Linked DNA regions of Azospirillum brasilense. Each later gene encodes a partner of the first gene's protein in a complex. Links are inferred from orthologs where the notes say so. Each region holds a gene or a part of one and is shown on either strand. Other genes may lie near its edges. The genes, in order: tig and rpsG.

Region 1 (8,060 bases):
CTTCTTCCGCCGCAAGCCCGGCCATCTGCTGCTGCCGGGCCGCGCCCTGTGCGGCGAGGTGGTGGTCGCCGACATCGGCATCCCCGACACCGTGCTGGACGCCATTGCGCCGCAAACCCTGGTGAACGGCCCCGACCTGTGGCGCCAGCGCTATCCCTGGCCGCGGCTCGACGCCCACAAATACGCGCGGGGGCACGCGCTGGTGCTCGGCGGGGCGCGGATGACCGGCGCGGCGCGGCTGTCGGCGCGGGGGGCCCTGCGCGCCGGAGCGGGGCTGGTCACGGTGGCCTGTCCGCCCGACTCGGTGCCGATCTACGCCGCCGGTTCGCCCAGCCTGATCGTGACCGACGTGGCGGACGAGACCGCCTTTGCGGCCCTGCTGGCGGACCCACGCAGGAACGCGGTGCTGCTGGGGCCGGGCGCCGGCGTCGGGCAGGGCACGCGGAGCCATGTCCTCGCCGCGCTGGGTGCCGGAAAGGCCTGCGTGCTGGACGCCGACGCGCTGACCAGCTTCGCCGAGTCGCCCGCCGACCTGCTTGACCGGCTGAACGAACGCTGCCTGCTGACCCCGCACGAGGGCGAGTTCGCCCGGATCTTTCCGGACCTCGCGGCGACGGAGGGCGGCAAATTGACCCGCGCCCGCGCCGCGGCGGCGCGCTGCGGCGCGGTTGTCCTTTTGAAAGGCGCCGACACGGTGGTCGCGGCGCCGGACGGGCGGGCGGTCGTCAACGCCAACGCTCCGGCCGATCTTGCGACCGCCGGCTCGGGGGACGTGCTGGCGGGCATCGCGCTCGGGCTGATCGCCCAGGGGATGGACGCGTTCGACGCCGCCTGCGCCGCGGTCTGGCTGCACGGCGAGGCGGCGAACGCGTTCGGACCGGGTCTGATCGCCGAGGATCTGCCGGATGCGCTGCCGGGGGTGCTGAAGCGCTTGAAGGCGGGGGCGCGCTGATCCGGGAGCCCGCCGGGCATACATACGCCCGGGCAGGGGGCTTACCCTTAAGGCCGGGCTCAAGCTATGGCTTGCCGAGAGCCTGTCCGCACGCCAGACTCTGGGTATGAGCGAGACGCCCGAGATCAAATCCGCCGAGCCCGTTCCGTCCCAAGCCCCAACACCTGGGGTGGGAACACCGCCGGGCTTGCTCGACCGCACCCTGGACACGCTGCGCGCGGGCTGGCGCGAGATCGCCGCCTCCGCCCGCGGGGTGGTCGGCGCGGCGCCGCGCGCCAATCTGCCCAAGGAAGACGCGGAGCGGCTGAAGGAGCAGATCGAAGCCTGCCTGGAGGGCCGCGGCGGCGAGGTGTCGGCGCGGGCCCGGGCGGCGCAGCTTGGCCGCACCTATCTGGCGCTGGACGGGCAGGGGCGGCGCAATTTCCTGATGATGCTCGCGCGCGACTTCGATGTGGACCGCGCCGCCGTCGACCAGGCGATGGCCACCTTCCAGACGGCGGGCGATCCGGTGTCGCGCGGCCACGCCGAGCGCGCCCTGCGCCGCGCGCTGGAACCGCCGCGGCTGCGGCTGCTGACCCAATTCAACGGCCTGCCGGAAGGGGTGAAGTTCCTGGTCGACCTGCGCGCCGAACTGATGGAGATGGCCCGTGGGGAGCCGCTGCTCCAGGCGCTGGAGGACGATATCAAGAGCCTGCTGCGCAACTGGTTCGACGTCGGCTTCCTGGAGATGCGTCGGATCACCTGGGACAGCCCGGCCTCGCTCCTGGAGAAGCTCATCAAGTACGAGGCGGTGCACGAGATCAGCGGTTGGCGGGACCTGAAGGACCGCCTCGACTCCGACCGCCGCTGCTTCGCCTTCTTCCACCCGCGCATGCCGAACGAGCCGCTGATCTTCGTGGAGGTCGCCCTGGTCCAGGGCATGTCGGACAACGTGCAGGCGCTCCTCGACCCCTCCGCCCCGGTCTGCGACCCGAAGAGCGCCGACAGCGCCATCTTCTATTCCATCTCCAACGCCCAGGTCGGCTTGGCGGGAATCAGCTTCGGCAACTTCCTCATCAAGCGGGTGGTTGACGGGCTGACCGGCGAGTTCCCCAACATCAAATGCTTCGCCACCCTGTCGCCGATTCCCGGCTTCCGCCGCTGGCTGGACCGCGAGCTGGCCGAGCGCGGCGATTCGCTGCTCAGCCCGCCCGAGGCGGAGCGCATCGCCGAGGCCATGACCGCCCTGCAGGACGGCGACGAATCGGACGGGGAGGGCGACGCGGCGGAGCGTCCGGTGCTGGCCGGCGCCTTGGCTCTGCCCTCCTGGCACACCGACGACGAGCTTCAGAAGCAACTGCGCGGCCCGCTGATGCGGCTGTGCGCGCTTTACCTGACGACGGCGCGTGCGTCCGACCGCCGCAGCGAACGGTCGGGCACCGCGCCGGCGCGGGCGCTGGACCCGGTCGCGCATTTCCATCTCAGCAACGGTGCCCGCATGGAGCGGCTGAACTGGCTGGGCGACCGCTCGTCCAAGGGGTTGCGGCAGTCCTGCGGGATGATGATCAACTACCGCTACAAGCTGGGGGAAATCGACGCCAACCACGAAGCGTACCGGGGCGAGGGCAAGGTCAACGCCTCCTCCTCCATCCGGTCTCTGGGGAAGGGGGGCGGATGAGCCGGCTCGCCGCCCGCCGAGGCGCTTCCGTCGGCGCTTCCCGGAGCACCCACCAATGGCGTGCGGAACGGCGCCCATTTTGCCTGTTTGCGGCGCGAACCCTGTGCTATAGAGCGGACTTCGCCGGCAGTCCGTCGGGTGTTCCGCACCCGTCGCGGGCTGTCTATGCCATTGCGGGCGTGGCGGAACTGGTAGACGCGCCGGATTTAGGTTCCGGTGACTTCGGTCGTGGGGGTTCGAGTCCCTTCGCCCGCACCATGGCAACAGCTTGGACCGCATGGGAACACACGGTCTCGGGCCGCCCGGACGGGCGCCGCCGGGCCGGACAACGAGATAGGCTTTCGTTCCGATGAACATCACCGAGACCAGCGCCGACGGCCTGAAGCGCGAGTACAAGGTCGTCATTTCCGCCCAGGATATCGAACAGAAGGTGCAGGGCCGGCTCGAAGAGCTGCGCCGGACGGTGCAGCTCCCCGGCTTCCGTCCGGGCAAGGTGCCGGTTGCCGTGATCAAGCAGCGCTACGGCGGCAGCGTGCTGGCCGAGGCTCTGGAGGATGCGATCGCCGACAGCTCGCGCCAGGCGCTGAACGAGCGCGGCCTGCGCATCGCCATGCAGCCGAAGATCAACGTCGAGAAGTACGAGGACGGCGGCGACCTGTCCTACACCATGGGCGTCGAGCTTCTGCCGGACATCGAGCCGGGCGACCTCAGCGGCCTGGAGCTTGAGAAGCCGGTCGCCACGGTCGAGGACTCGGCCGTCGACGAGGCGCTGACCCGTCTGGCCTCCGCCCATTCGGTGCAGGCCCCGGTCACCGAGGACCGCGCGGCCGAGAAGGGCGACATCGCCGTGATCGACTTCGCCGGTTCGGTCGATGGCGAGGCCCTGCCGGGCATGGACGGCAAGGACTACCCGCTGGAGCTGGGCGCCAACCAGTTCGTTCCGGGCTTCGAGGACCAGCTGGTCGGCGCCAAGGCCGGCGAGCACCGCACGGTGAAGGTCACCTTCCCGGCCGACTACCCGCACGACCGCCTGAAGGGCGCGGACACCGTGTTCGAGGTGGACGTCAAGGAGCTCCGCAAGAACGTCCCGGCCGAGGTCAACGACGACCTCGCCAAGGAGTTCGGCATGGAGAGCCTGGAGAAGCTGCGCGAGGCCGTCGGCGACCGCATCAAGAGCGAGTACGCCAACGTGTCGCGCCTGCGCGTCAAGCGCCAGCTCCTCGACAAGCTGGCCGAGGCGCACTCCTTCGAGGTCCCGCCGGGCATGGTGGACGTCGAGTTCGAGGGCATCTGGCAGCGCCTCCAGCAGGAGCTGAAGAACGGCACCGCCGGTGAGGACGCCGGCAAGCCGGAGGATGAGCTGAAGACCGAGTACCGCGGCATCGCCGAGCGCCGCGTGCGCCTGGGCCTGCTGCTGTCGGAAATCGGCCGCCGCAACGACATCCAGGTGACCCAGGACGAGATCAACCGCGCCCTGATCGCGGAAGCCCGCCGCTTCCCCGGCCAGGAGCGTCAGGTGTTCGAGTTCTTCAAGCAGAACCGGGAAGCGCTGGAAAACCTCCGCGCCCCGATCTTCGAGGACAAGGTCGTCGACTACATCCTGGACCAGGCCAAGGTGAGCGAGAAGCCGGTGTCCGCCGAAGAGCTGATGAAGGACCCCGACGAGGAGGCCGAGGCGGCCTGACGTCAGAAAGGTTGAGGGGCGGCCTACCGGTCGCCCCTTTCCATTCCTATATGTAGACTGCTCAGACGACTAACCGAGCTGCGGGAGCAGGGAAGACCACCATGTACGACTTCGAACCGAAGATGAATGCTCTGGTCCCGATGGTCATCGAGCAGACCAACCGGGGCGAACGAGCGTACGATATTTACTCGCGCCTGCTGAAGGAACGGATCATTTTCTTGATCGGTGGCGTGAACGACGCCGTCGCCAGCCTGATCTGCTCGCAGCTGCTGTTCCTGGAATCGGAAAACCCGAGCAAGGACATCGCGCTCTACATCAATTCGCCGGGCGGCTATGTTTCGGCCGGCCTCGCCATCTACGACACCATGCAGTACATCCGTCCGCAGGTGTCGACGGTGTGCATGGGACAGGCGGCCTCGATGGGCTCGCTCCTGCTCGCCGCCGGCGCGCCGGGCAAGCGCTTCTCGCTGCCGAACAGCCGGATCATGATCCACCAGCCGTCGGGCGGCGCCCAGGGCCAGGCCTCGGACATCGAGATCCAGGCCCAGGAGATCCTGAAGCTGCGTTCGCGCCTCAACGACATCTATGTCAAGCACACCGGCCAGTCTCTCGACACCATCGAGGCGGCCATGGAGCGCGACAAGTTCATGTCGCCGGAGGAGGCCAAGGCCTTCGGGCTGATCGACGAGGTCGTGGAAAAGCGCCCCGGCTCGATCGGCGACGGCAACGCGGCCTGAGGGGGCGCGCGAACTAATGATTGATTGCGCCGGTTCCCTGTTGTTGAATGATGGGGAACCGGTCCGATGGATCGGGTTCGAAGGATGAGCGGATGCGTTAACCTTGTCACGGGCCTTGCCCGGGACAACCTTTGAAAGGACCGGCGTCGGGGGACGCCGCAGGCGGTTGACAGGTTATACGGATCAGTCCCCCGCGAGATGACGGAGTACCGATGAGCAAGTCCAGCAGCGGCGATTCGAAGAACACGCTCTACTGCTCCTTTTGCGGCAAGAGCCAGCACGAGGTCCGCAAGCTGATTGCCGGTCCGACGGTGTTCATCTGCGATGAATGCGTCGAGCTGTGCATGGACATCATTCGCGAGGAGAACAAGACGACCCTCGTGAAGTCCCGCGACGGCGTGCCGACCCCGCGCGACATCCATGCGGTACTGGACGATTACGTGATCGGCCAGCATCACGCGAAACGGGTCCTTTCTGTTGCAGTGCACAACCACTACAAGCGGTTGGCGCATGGCACGAAGCACAACGACGTCGAACTGGCGAAGTCCAACATCCTGCTGGTCGGCCCCACGGGCTGCGGCAAGACGCTGCTCGCCCAGACGCTCGCCCGGATCATCGACGTTCCCTTCACGATGGCCGACGCCACGACCCTGACCGAGGCGGGCTATGTCGGTGAGGACGTCGAGAACATCATCCTCAAGCTGCTCCAGGCCGCCGACTACAACGTCGAGCGGGCGCAGCGCGGCATCGTCTACATCGACGAGGTCGACAAGATCAGCCGCAAGTCCGACAACCCGTCGATCACGCGCGACGTGTCGGGCGAGGGCGTGCAGCAGGCCCTGCTGAAGATCATGGAGGGCACCGTCGCCTCCGTGCCTCCGCAGGGTGGCCGCAAGCACCCGCAGCAGGAGTTCCTGCAGGTCGACACCAGCAACATCCTGTTCATCTGCGGCGGCGCCTTCGCCGGGCTGGACAAGATCATCGCGCAGCGCGGCAAGGGCACGTCGATCGGTTTCGGCGCCGATGTGCGCGGGCCGGACGAGCGCTCGACCGGTGACATCCTGCGCGAGGTCGAGCCCGAGGATCTGCTGAAGTTCGGCCTGATCCCGGAATTCATCGGCCGTCTGCCGGTGGTCGCCACCCTGGCCGACCTCGACGAGTCGGCTCTGGTGGAGATCCTCACCAAGCCGAAGAACGCCCTGGTCAAGCAGTACCAGCGTCTGTTCGAGATGGAGGACGTCCGTCTGGAATTCTCCGACGATGCCCTGCGCAACATCGCCCACAAGGCGATCCAGCGGAAGACCGGCGCGCGCGGCCTGCGGTCGATCATGGAGTCGATCCTGCTCGACCCGATGTTCGATCTGCCCGGCCTGTCTGGGGTGGAGAGCATTCTGGTCAACAAGGAGGTGGTCGAGGGGCGCGCCAAGCCGCTCTACGTCCACGCCGAACGCCGCGGGGAGCAGCAGGCACCGGGTGCCTGAGTTCGTCACGGCCGATCAGTACCGGATACGGGGAAGGGCGCCTTCGGGCGCCCTTCGTCGTTTTCGGCTTTTGGAGACATCGAGGGTCTCAGCCGGGCGGCGGAACGGCCGGACCGGCATGCCGCACCGCCATACGGAATTGGGGTTCTGGCCCTTGAAGGGGGGCTATGGCTGTGCCACGTTAGAAAAAGTGCCGGTTTCCGATCCCTGTGCTCATCCCCCGAGGCGGGGGTCCTCCCAGGCCCATCCCGGGCTGACGGCGTCCCAATGAAAGAGGCCCAATCAATGTTCGAAATCCCTCGTGGTGCCCTCTATCCGGTCCTGCCGCTCCGCGACATCGTGGTTTTCCCCCACATGATCGTGCCTCTTTTCGTCGGCCGCGAGAAATCCGTGCGCGCCCTGGAAGACGTGATGAAGGACGACAAGCAGATCCTTCTCGTCACCCAGAAGAACGCCGCGCAGGACGATCCGACGCCGGCCGATATCTACAGCGTCGGCACCGTTGGGACCGTGTTGCAGCTGCTGAAGCTGCCCGACGGAACGGTGAAGGTGCTCGTGGAGGGCGGCCAGCGCGCGTCCATCACCAAGTTCGCCGAGAACGAGGATTTCTTCCAGGCCCACGCCGACCTCGTCGAGGAGAAGGTCGGGGAAAGCCAGGAGCTTGAGGCGCTGGGCCGGGCCGTCGTCTCGCAGTTCGAGCAGTACATCAAGCTCAACAAGAAGATCCCGCCGGAGGTTCTGGTCTCGATCAACCAGATCGAGGAGCCGGGCAAGCTGGCGGACACCGTCGCCTCCCACCTCGCGCTGAAGATTCCGGAGAAGCAGCAGCTCCTGGAATGCGCCACGGTGTCGGAGCGGCTGGAGCGGGTCTACGCCTTCATGGAAGGCGAGATCGGCGTCCTGCAGGTGGAGAAGCGCATCCGCAACCGCGTCAAGCGGCAGATGGAGAAGACCCAGCGCGAGTACTACCTCAACGAACAGCTCAAGGCGATCCAGAAGGAACTCGGCGAGACCGAGGACGGCCGCGACGAGTCGGCCGAGCTGGAAGAGAAGATCAACAAGACCCGCTTCTCCAAGGAAGCCCGCGACAAGGCCCTGGCCGAGCTGAAGAAGCTGCGCTCGATGAGCCCGATGTCGGCCGAAGCGACGGTGGTGCGCAACTACCTGGACTGGATGCTGTCCATTCCGTGGAAGAAGCGCACCAAGGTGAAGAAAGACCTGAAGCTCGCGCAGAAGATCCTCGACGCCGACCATTACGGCCTGGAGAAGGTCAAGGAACGCATCCTCGAGTATCTCGCGGTCCAGAACCGCATGAACAAGGTGAAGGGGCCGATCCTCTGCCTCGTTGGGCCGCCCGGCGTCGGCAAGACCTCGCTCGGCAAGTCGATCGCCAAGTCCACGGGGCGCAACTTCGTGCGCATGTCGCTGGGCGGCGTGCGGGACGAGGCCGAGGTCCGCGGCCACCGGCGCACCTACATCGGCTCGATGCCCGGCAAGGTCATCCAGGGCATGAAGAAGGCGAAGTCGTCCAACCCGCTCTTCCTGCTGG
Region 2 (8,062 bases), 1.9 Mb from region 1 along the record:
GTGGAAGACGCTCGATCCGGTGCGCTCCGACACCGGCCTGACCATCCTTCCCACCAACACCTTTGCCGAAGCGCCGCCGCTCGATCTTCTCCTGGTGCCGGGCGGTGGCGGGATCAACGCGCTGCTCACCGATGAAGAGGTCATGTCCTTCCTGGAGGAGCGGGCGTCGAGCACCCGCTATCTCTCCGGGATCTGCACCGGCTCCCTGGTGCTCGGTGCGGCCGGCTTGCTGGAAGGGAGACGGGCCGGCACGCATTGGGCCTCCCGCGAGTTCCTCGCGGCCTTCGGTGCGACCCAGGTGGCCGAGCGCGTGGTGGTGGACGGCACACTGTTCACCGGCGGTGGCGTGACCGCGGGAATCGACGTGGCGCTCCGCATCGTCGGCGAGATGTTCGGCGCGGACACCGCGAAGCGCGTCCAGCTCTCCATCGAGTACGATCCTCAGCCGCCCTTCGACGCCGGGTCGCCGGACGGGGCCGGGGAGGCGGTGACCGCCGATCTCCTCGCCCGGATGCGCCCGATGCTGGACGCGCGGGCCGCCGCGGTGGCGGCGGGTGCCGAGGCCTTGCGGCGCCGCCGCTCCGGGGGCGCCGGCTGACGCAAAAACGTCGTCGAAGCGCATGACGAACGGTCATCTGCGCGCTTGACGGGTCCCCGGCGGACCCATATAGTCCGCGAACTTCAAAAGGAGCCTCGGGAAGGTCTTTCGTCCATCCCGTCCGGCATCCGGCTGAACCCAAGCGACATAGCTGAACGACAGGTTCTTCGTGAACCGATCCGACGGCGATCGACCATTGGGCCCGCTCGAAGCCCCTCAGGCTTCGCAGGCGGGCTTTTGCATCGTCCGGTGTTGCCGGGCGACTTTCCAATCGGTCCGGCTCCGCCGGCCGATCGACCTGAAGGGATGAAGGGCAGATATGCCGACGATCAACCAGTTGATCCGTAAGCCGCGCGAGCCCTTGGCCGCGCGCAATAAGGTTCCCGCGATGGAGGCGTGCCCGCAGAAGCGTGGCGTCTGCACCCGCGTCTACACGACCACGCCGAAGAAGCCGAACTCGGCTCTGCGTAAGGTCGCCCGCGTTCGCCTGACGAACGGCTTCGAAGTGACCTCCTACATCCCCGGTGAAGGCCATAACCTCCAGGAACACTCGGTGGTTATGATCCGCGGCGGCCGTGTGAAGGATCTTCCCGGCGTTCGCTACCACATCATCCGCGGCACGCTCGATACCCAGGGCGTGAAGGACCGTAAGCAGCGTCGTTCGAAGTACGGCGCGAAGCGTCCGAAGTAAGGAGTATTCACGATGTCCCGTCGTCGTCGCGCCGAGAAGCGTGAGGTCCTGCCGGACGCCAAGTATGGCGACCGCGTCCTGACCAAGTTCATGAACTGCCTGATGCTGGACGGCAAGAAGTCGGCCGCCGAGCGCATCGTCTACGGCGCGCTCAGCCGCATCGAGGCCAAGACCAAGAACGAGCCGGTTCAGGTCTTCCATGACGCCCTGCTGAACGTGAAGCCGCACCTCGAAGTGCGCTCGCGTCGCGTCGGTGGCGCCACCTATCAGGTTCCGGTCGAGGTCCGCACGGACCGCGCCCAGGCCCTGGCCATCCGTTGGCTCATCGGCGCCGCCCGCGCCCGCTCGGAAAACACCATGACCGAGCGTCTGTCGGGTGAGCTGCTGGATGCCGCCAACCAGCGTGGCACCGCTGTGAAGAAGCGCGAAGACACCCATCGTATGGCGGAAGCCAACAAGGCCTTCTCGCACTACCGCTGGTAAGGCACCCACCGGCCCAGGTGCTTGTCATGCCCCGTTCCCATCCCCTGAACCGTTACCGCAACATCGGCATCATGGCTCACATTGATGCCGGTAAGACCACGACCACCGAGCGGATTTTGTACTACACTGGAAAGTCGTACAAAATCGGCGAGGTGCACGAGGGCACCGCGGTGATGGATTGGATGGAGCAGGAACAGGAACGGGGCATCACCATCACCTCCGCGGCCACGACCTGCTTCTGGCGCGACCACCGCATCAACATCATCGACACGCCGGGCCACGTCGACTTCACCATTGAAGTCGAACGCAGTCTCCGCGTGCTCGACGGCGCCGTTGCGGTGTTCGACGCCGTTGCCGGGGTGGAGCCTCAGTCCGAGACCGTGTGGCGGCAGGCCGACAAGTACGGCGTGCCCCGCATGTGTTTCGTCAACAAGCTGGATCGCACCGGCGCGGACTTCTTCCGTTGCGTCGACATGATGAGGGAACGGCTGGGCGCCTTCCCGCTCGTCCTCCAGCTTCCGATCGGGTCCGAGGCCGGTTTCGTCGGCGTCGTCGATCTGGTCGCCATGCGCGCCATCGTCTGGAAGGAAGAGACGCTGGGCGCCGAATTCTATTACACCGACATTCCGGACGCCCTGAAGGACGCGGCGGCGCGCCACCGACAGGCGCTGCTCGACGCTGTGCTGGAACTCGACGACGCGGCCATGGAGGCCTATCTCGAGTCCGGTCAGGAGCCGTCCGAAGACACGCTCAAGGCCTGCATCCGCAAGGGCACAATCGGCTTGCGCTTCGTGCCGGTCCTCTGTGGATCCGCCTTCAAGAACAAGGGCATCCAGCCGATGCTCGACGCCGTGGTGGACTATCTGCCGGCTCCCGTGGACGTCGGGGCGGTCAGAGGACATCGCGTCGGCAGCCCCGAGACGGACGAGCGCGCACCGGACGACGCCGCTCCCTTCTCCGCGCTCGCCTTCAAGATCATGAACGATCCCTTTGTCGGGTCGCTGACCTTCGTGCGTGTCTATTCGGGCACCGTCGCCTCCGGCACCGCCGTGCTGAATCCCGGCAAGGACGAGAAGGAGCGCATCGGCCGCATGCTGCTGATGCACGCCAACAGCCGGGAGGAGATCGACGAGGCCTACGCCGGCGACATCGTCGCCTTCACCGCGCTGAAGAGCACGACGACCGGCGACACGCTGTGCGATCCCGCCAAGCCCATCGTCCTGGAGCGGATGGAGTTTCCGGAACCGGTCATCGAGGTGGCCGTCGAGCCGAGATCCAAGGCCGACCAGGAAAAGATGAGCATGGCGCTGTCCCGCCTCGCCCAGGAGGACCCGTCCTTCCGCGTGACCGTCGACCATGAGAGCGGTCAGACGATCATCAAGGGCATGGGCGAACTGCATCTGGAGATCATCGTCGATCGCATGAAGCGGGAGTTCAAGGTGGATGCCGACGTCGGCGCGCCGCAGGTGGCGTACCGCGAGACCATCACCAGGACCGCCGAGATCGACTACACCCACAAGAAGCAGACCGGCGGCACCGGTCAGTTCGCCCGGGTCAGGCTGGTCTTCGAGCCGTTGCCCGCCGGCAGCGGCTTTGTCTTCCGGAACAAGGTCGTCGGCGGCGCCGTGCCCAAGGAGTTCATTCCAGGCGTGCAGAAGGGGCTTGAGGCCTCGCTGCACAACGGCGTGGTCGCGGGCTTCCCGGTGATCGACCTCGAGGTGGCGCTGGTCGACGGCGCCTTCCACGACGTCGACTCCTCGGTGCTGGCCTTCGAGATCGCCACCCGTGCCGCCTTCCGCGACGGCATGCAAAAGGCCGGCCCGATGCTTCTGGAGCCGATCATGAGGGTTGAGGTGGTGACGCCCGAAGACTACATGGGCGACATCATCGGGGACCTGAACAGCCGCCGGGGCCAGATCACTGCCATGGACCAGCGGGGCAACGCCCGCTCGATCCAGGCGATGGTGCCGCTGGCGTCGATGTTCGGTTATGTGAACACCCTGCGCTCGATGAGCCAGGGACGCGCGCAGTACACGATGCAGTTCGACCACCACGAGCCGGTGCCGCAGACGATTGCGGAGACCATCCGCGCCAGGATGGCCTGAAACCGCTGGAACGACAAAGAGACGGAGAGCACACACCATGGCGAAGGCAAAGTTCGAGCGGAACAAGCCGCACTGCAACATCGGCACGATCGGCCACGTCGACCACGGCAAGACGTCGCTGACGGCGGCGATCACGAAGGTGCTGGCCGAGAGCGGCGGCGCGACCTTCACCGCCTACGACCAGATCGACAAGGCGCCGGAAGAGAAGGCGCGCGGCATCACGATCTCGACCGCCCACGTCGAGTACGAGACGACCAACCGCCACTATGCCCACGTCGATTGCCCGGGCCACGCCGACTACGTGAAGAACATGATCACGGGCGCCGCGCAGATGGACGGCGCGATCCTGGTCGTGTCGGCCGCCGACGGCCCGATGCCGCAGACCCGCGAGCACATCCTGCTGGCCCGCCAGGTCGGCGTGCCGGCGCTGGTGGTGTTCATGAACAAGGTCGACATGGTCGACGATCCGGAGCTGCTCGAGCTGGTCGAGATGGAGGTGCGCGAGCTGCTGTCCTCCTACCAGTTCCCGGGCGACGACATTCCGATCGTCAAGGGCTCGGCGCTGTGCGCTCTGGAGGACCGTTCGCCGGAGATCGGCCGTGACGCGATCCTCAAGCTGATGGCCGAGGTCGACCAGTACATCCCGCAGCCGGAGCGTCCGAAGGACCGTCCGTTCCTGATGCCGATCGAGGACGTGTTCTCGATCTCGGGCCGCGGCACGGTGGTGACCGGCCGCGTCGAGCGCGGCATCGTCAAGGTCGGCGAGGAAGTCGAGATCGTCGGTCTGAAGACCACGGTCAAGACCACGGTGACCGGTGTGGAGATGTTCCGCAAGCTGCTCGACTCGGGTGAGGCTGGCGACAACATCGGCGCGCTGCTGCGCGGCACGAAGCGTGAGGACGTCGAGCGCGGCCAGGTTCTGGCCAAGCCGGGCAGCATCACGCCGCACACCACCTTCAAGGCCGAGGCCTACATCCTGACGAAGGAAGAGGGTGGCCGTCACACGCCGTTCTTCACCAACTACCGTCCGCAGTTCTACTTCCGCACGACCGACGTGACGGGCATGGTGAAGCTGCCGGAAGGCACCGAGATGGTGATGCCGGGCGACAACATCTCCATGGAAGTCGAGCTGATCGCTCCGATCGCCATGGACGAGGGCCTGCGCTTCGCCATCCGTGAGGGTGGCCGTACGGTCGGCGCCGGCGTCGTCGCCTCGATCATCAAGTAAGGTTGTCTTTTGCGAAGGGGGCCGGCCCGCGGGCCGGCCCCTTTTTGCATGGCCGATCCGCGATAATGCGGCGTGACGCGCCGAGCCGGGCCGATCCCGTCATCCTCCTGTCACAAGGGGGAAAATGTGGGTTGACACCGGGGCGCCTAGGGCATACACGTTACGCCCTCTGGAATTTGGGTTGGTAGTAGGCACGTCCGGCCTAGACGCAGCCCGATCACGAACGGCACCGCAAGCTCCACTTGCACCGGTTGCTGCCAGGAACATCCATCCGCATTGCGATGCGGGGGATGTTCTTTTTCGTATCGGCCGTCAGATCGGACAGACGAACCGCCGCCCACCGCTTCGGTGAGCCGGCGCAGGTTCGCCTGCCGCCGCGGGTCCCCGGGGGACAGATTTTGGGGTGCCGGTGGCGCAGTCGCGTCACCGAAACGAGGTGCAAGGGACGTTTGGACATGGACAGCCAGAACATCCGCATCCGCTTGAAGGCGTTCGATCATCGCGTGCTCGACCAGTCGACCAGCGAGATCGTCAACACCGCCAAGCGGACCGGTGCTCGGGTGCGGGGCCCGATCCCGCTGCCGACGCAGATCGAGAAGTTTACGGTGAACCGCTCGCCGCACGTCGACAAGAAGTCGCGCGAGCAGTTTGAAATCCGCACCCACAAGCGTCTGCTCGACATCGTCGATCCGACGCCGCAGACGGTGGACGCGCTGATGAAGCTCGACCTCGCTGCCGGTGTGGACGTCGAGATCAAGCTCTAATTCGTTGCTGTTGAGGGACCTCTCCCTCTGAGGATGTCCCTGGTCAGGAGATAAAGAACAATGCGATCCGGTTTGATCGCGCAGAAAGTCGGCATGACCCGCGTCTTCACGGACGACGGGCAGCACGTGCCGGTGACTGTGCTGAAAGTCGACAGCTGCCAGGTCGTCGCCGTTCGCACCGAGGACAAGGATGGCTACACCGCCGTCCAGCTCGGCGCAGGCGCCATCAAGGTGAAGAACGTCACGAAGCCGCAGCGCGGGCATTTCGCCAAGGCGCGCGTCGAGCCCAAGCGCAAGCTGGTCGAGTTCCGCGTCGATGCCGACGCGCTGATCGAGGTCGGCGCCGAGCTCTCGGCTGCGCATTTCGTCCCGGGCCAGTTCGTCGACGTCACCGGCACCTCCATCGGTAAGGGCTTCGCCGGTCCGATGAAGCGCTGGAACTTCGGTGGTCTGCGCGCGACGCACGGCGTGTCGGTGTCGCACCGCTCGCACGGTTCGACGGGTAACCGCCAGGACCCCGGCAAGGTCTTCAAGAACAAGAAGATGGCCGGTCATCTCGGCGACGAGAAGGTCACGGTTCTGAACCTGAAGGTCGTGTCGGTCGATGAGGACCGCGGTCTGATCTTCCTCAAGGGTGCCGTTCCGGGCGCCGAGGGGGCTTGGCTCCGCATCCGCGACGCGGTGAAGAAGAAGGCTCCGGAAGGTCTGCCGTTCCCCGCCGGGATCAAGGCTGCGCCGGCCGCTGAAGCCGCCGCCGAGCCGCAGGAGTGATGGCCATGAAGGCGACCATTAAGAACCTGAACAACGAGACCGTCGGCGAGATCGAGCTGGCCGACGAGGTCTTCGGCCTCCCGTCCCGCACGGACATCCTGGCCCGCATGGTCAACTGGCAGCTGGCCAAGCGCCGCGCCGGCACGCACAAGACCAAGACGATCAGCGAGATCTCCGGCACCGGCAAGAAGCCGTACCGCCAGAAGGGGACCGGCCGCGCCCGTCAGGGTTCCATGCGTTCCGCGCAGTTCCGCGGCGGCGCGACCATCTTCGGCCCGGTTGTCCGCTCGCACGAGCACGACCTGACCAAGAAGGTCCGCAAGCTGGCCCTGAAGACCGCGCTGTCCACCAAGGCCGCGGAAGGCAAGCTCCTGGTCCTCGACGCCGCTTCGGCCGAGACCCACAAGACCAAGGAACTGGCTGTCCGTCTCGCCTCGCTCGGCCTGACCTCGGCTCTGATCATCGATGGCGCCAACCTGAACGAGAACTTCGCTCGGGCCTCGCGCAACATCCCGCTGATCGACGTGCTGCCGGAGCAGGGCGCCAACGTCTACGACATTCTTCGCCGCGATACGCTGGTCCTGACCCGCAACGCGGTCGAGCAGCTGGAGGCTCGCCTGAAATGAGCAAGCAGTCGAAACCTGCGGTGAGCCAGGAGCGGATGTACGACCTCATCCTGGCTCCGGTGATCACCGAGAAGTCGACGATGGCGTCGGAGCACAATCAGGTGACGTTCCGCGTGCCGCTGTCGGCGTCCAAGCCGGAGATCAAGGCGGCGGTCGAGGGGCTGTTCAACGTGAAGGTGACGGCGGTCAACACCCTGGTTTCCAAGGGCAAGACCAAGCGCTTCCGCGGCACCATCGGCCGTCGCTCGGACTTCAAGAAGGCCGTCGTGACCCTCGCCGAGGGGAACAAGATCGACGTGACCACGGGCATCTGAGCGGGAGTGTGATCCGATGGCTCTGAAGCAATATCGCCCAATTACGCCGTCGCTCCGCCAGCTGGTCATCGTCGACCGCTCGGAGCTGTGGAAGGGCAAGCCGGTCAAGACCCTCACCGAGGGCCTGACCAAGTCCGGCGGCCGCAACAACACCGGCCGCATCACCGCGCGCCGGATGGGTGGCGGTCACAAGCGCGTCTACCGTCTGGTGGACTTCAAGCGTCGCAAGTTCGACGTCCCGGCGACGGTTGAGCGCCTGGAGTACGATCCGAACCGCACGGCCTTTATCGCCCTCATCAAGTATGAGGACGGCACCGTCTCGTACATCCTGGCGCCGCAGCGCCTGAAGGTGGGCGACACGGTCATCGCCGGCGAGAAGGTGGATGTGAAGCCCGGCAACGCCATGCCGCTGAAGAACATCCCGGTCGGCTCCGTGCTGCACAACGTCGAGCTGAAGCCCGGCAAGGGTGGTCAGCTGGCCC

The links.
Region 2: the proteins of tig (region 1) and rpsG are in contact, whole or in part, in a crystal structure (PDB 3GTY), measured with the Thermotoga maritima proteins. The link is inferred for Azospirillum brasilense from one-to-one orthologs. Residues at the interface, in WP_004081061.1 of Thermotoga maritima: Glu122, Val124, Val129, Leu130, Tyr133, Glu188, Gly259, Ile262, Tyr263, Glu266, Ser270, Glu273, Gln274, Glu277, Arg308, Gln311, Ile312, Ser315, Tyr316, Glu325, Arg329, Arg336, Leu363, Phe366, Trp367, Arg373, Leu377, Arg381, Leu384, Glu387; in WP_004081843.1 of Thermotoga maritima: Lys34, Lys52, Lys55, Glu59, Arg62, Gln63, Glu66, Asn67, Lys69, Val71, Arg95, Ala109, Lys110, Lys111, Gly112, Arg113, Pro114, Glu117, Glu121, Ile124, Ala125, Tyr127, Asn128, Asn129, Thr130, Gly131, Lys135, Asp139, Arg142, Met143.

The regions. Positions count from the first base shown.
Region 1 is NZ_CP032345.1:2,717,077-2,725,136, forward strand. Bases 2,224-5,125 are described here. They hold tig (trigger factor), read left to right. Parts: upstream 2,224-2,958; coding sequence 2,959-4,293; downstream 4,294-5,125. Other genes in these bases: D3869_RS12965 (malonyl-CoA decarboxylase), read left to right, coding at 2,224-2,609; clpP (ATP-dependent Clp endopeptidase proteolytic subunit ClpP), read left to right, coding at 4,395-5,030. Outside these bases: D3869_RS12960 (NAD(P)H-hydrate dehydratase), read left to right, coding at 1-952; more of D3869_RS12965, read left to right, coding at 1,059-2,223; ATP-dependent Clp protease ATP-binding subunit ClpX, read left to right, coding at 5,243-6,511; lon (endopeptidase La), read left to right, coding at 6,797-8,060. UniProt on the Bacillus subtilis protein: Involved in protein export. Acts as a chaperone by maintaining the newly synthesized protein in an open conformation. Functions as a peptidyl-prolyl cis-trans isomerase.
Region 2 is NZ_CP032345.1:764,745-772,806, reverse strand. What follows is about bases 133-3,036. They hold rpsG (30S ribosomal protein S7), read left to right. Parts: upstream 133-1,301; coding sequence 1,302-1,772; downstream 1,773-3,036. Other genes in these bases: fusA (elongation factor G), read left to right, coding at 1,799-3,036; rpsL (30S ribosomal protein S12), read left to right, coding at 918-1,289; D3869_RS03910 (DJ-1/PfpI family protein), read left to right, coding at 133-598. Outside these bases: more of D3869_RS03910, read left to right, coding at 1-132; more of fusA, read left to right, coding at 3,037-3,877; tuf (elongation factor Tu), read left to right, coding at 3,915-5,105; rpsJ (30S ribosomal protein S10), read left to right, coding at 5,561-5,869; rplC (50S ribosomal protein L3), read left to right, coding at 5,930-6,640; rplD (50S ribosomal protein L4), read left to right, coding at 6,646-7,266; D3869_RS03870 (50S ribosomal protein L23), read left to right, coding at 7,263-7,580; rplB (50S ribosomal protein L2), read left to right, coding at 7,597-8,062.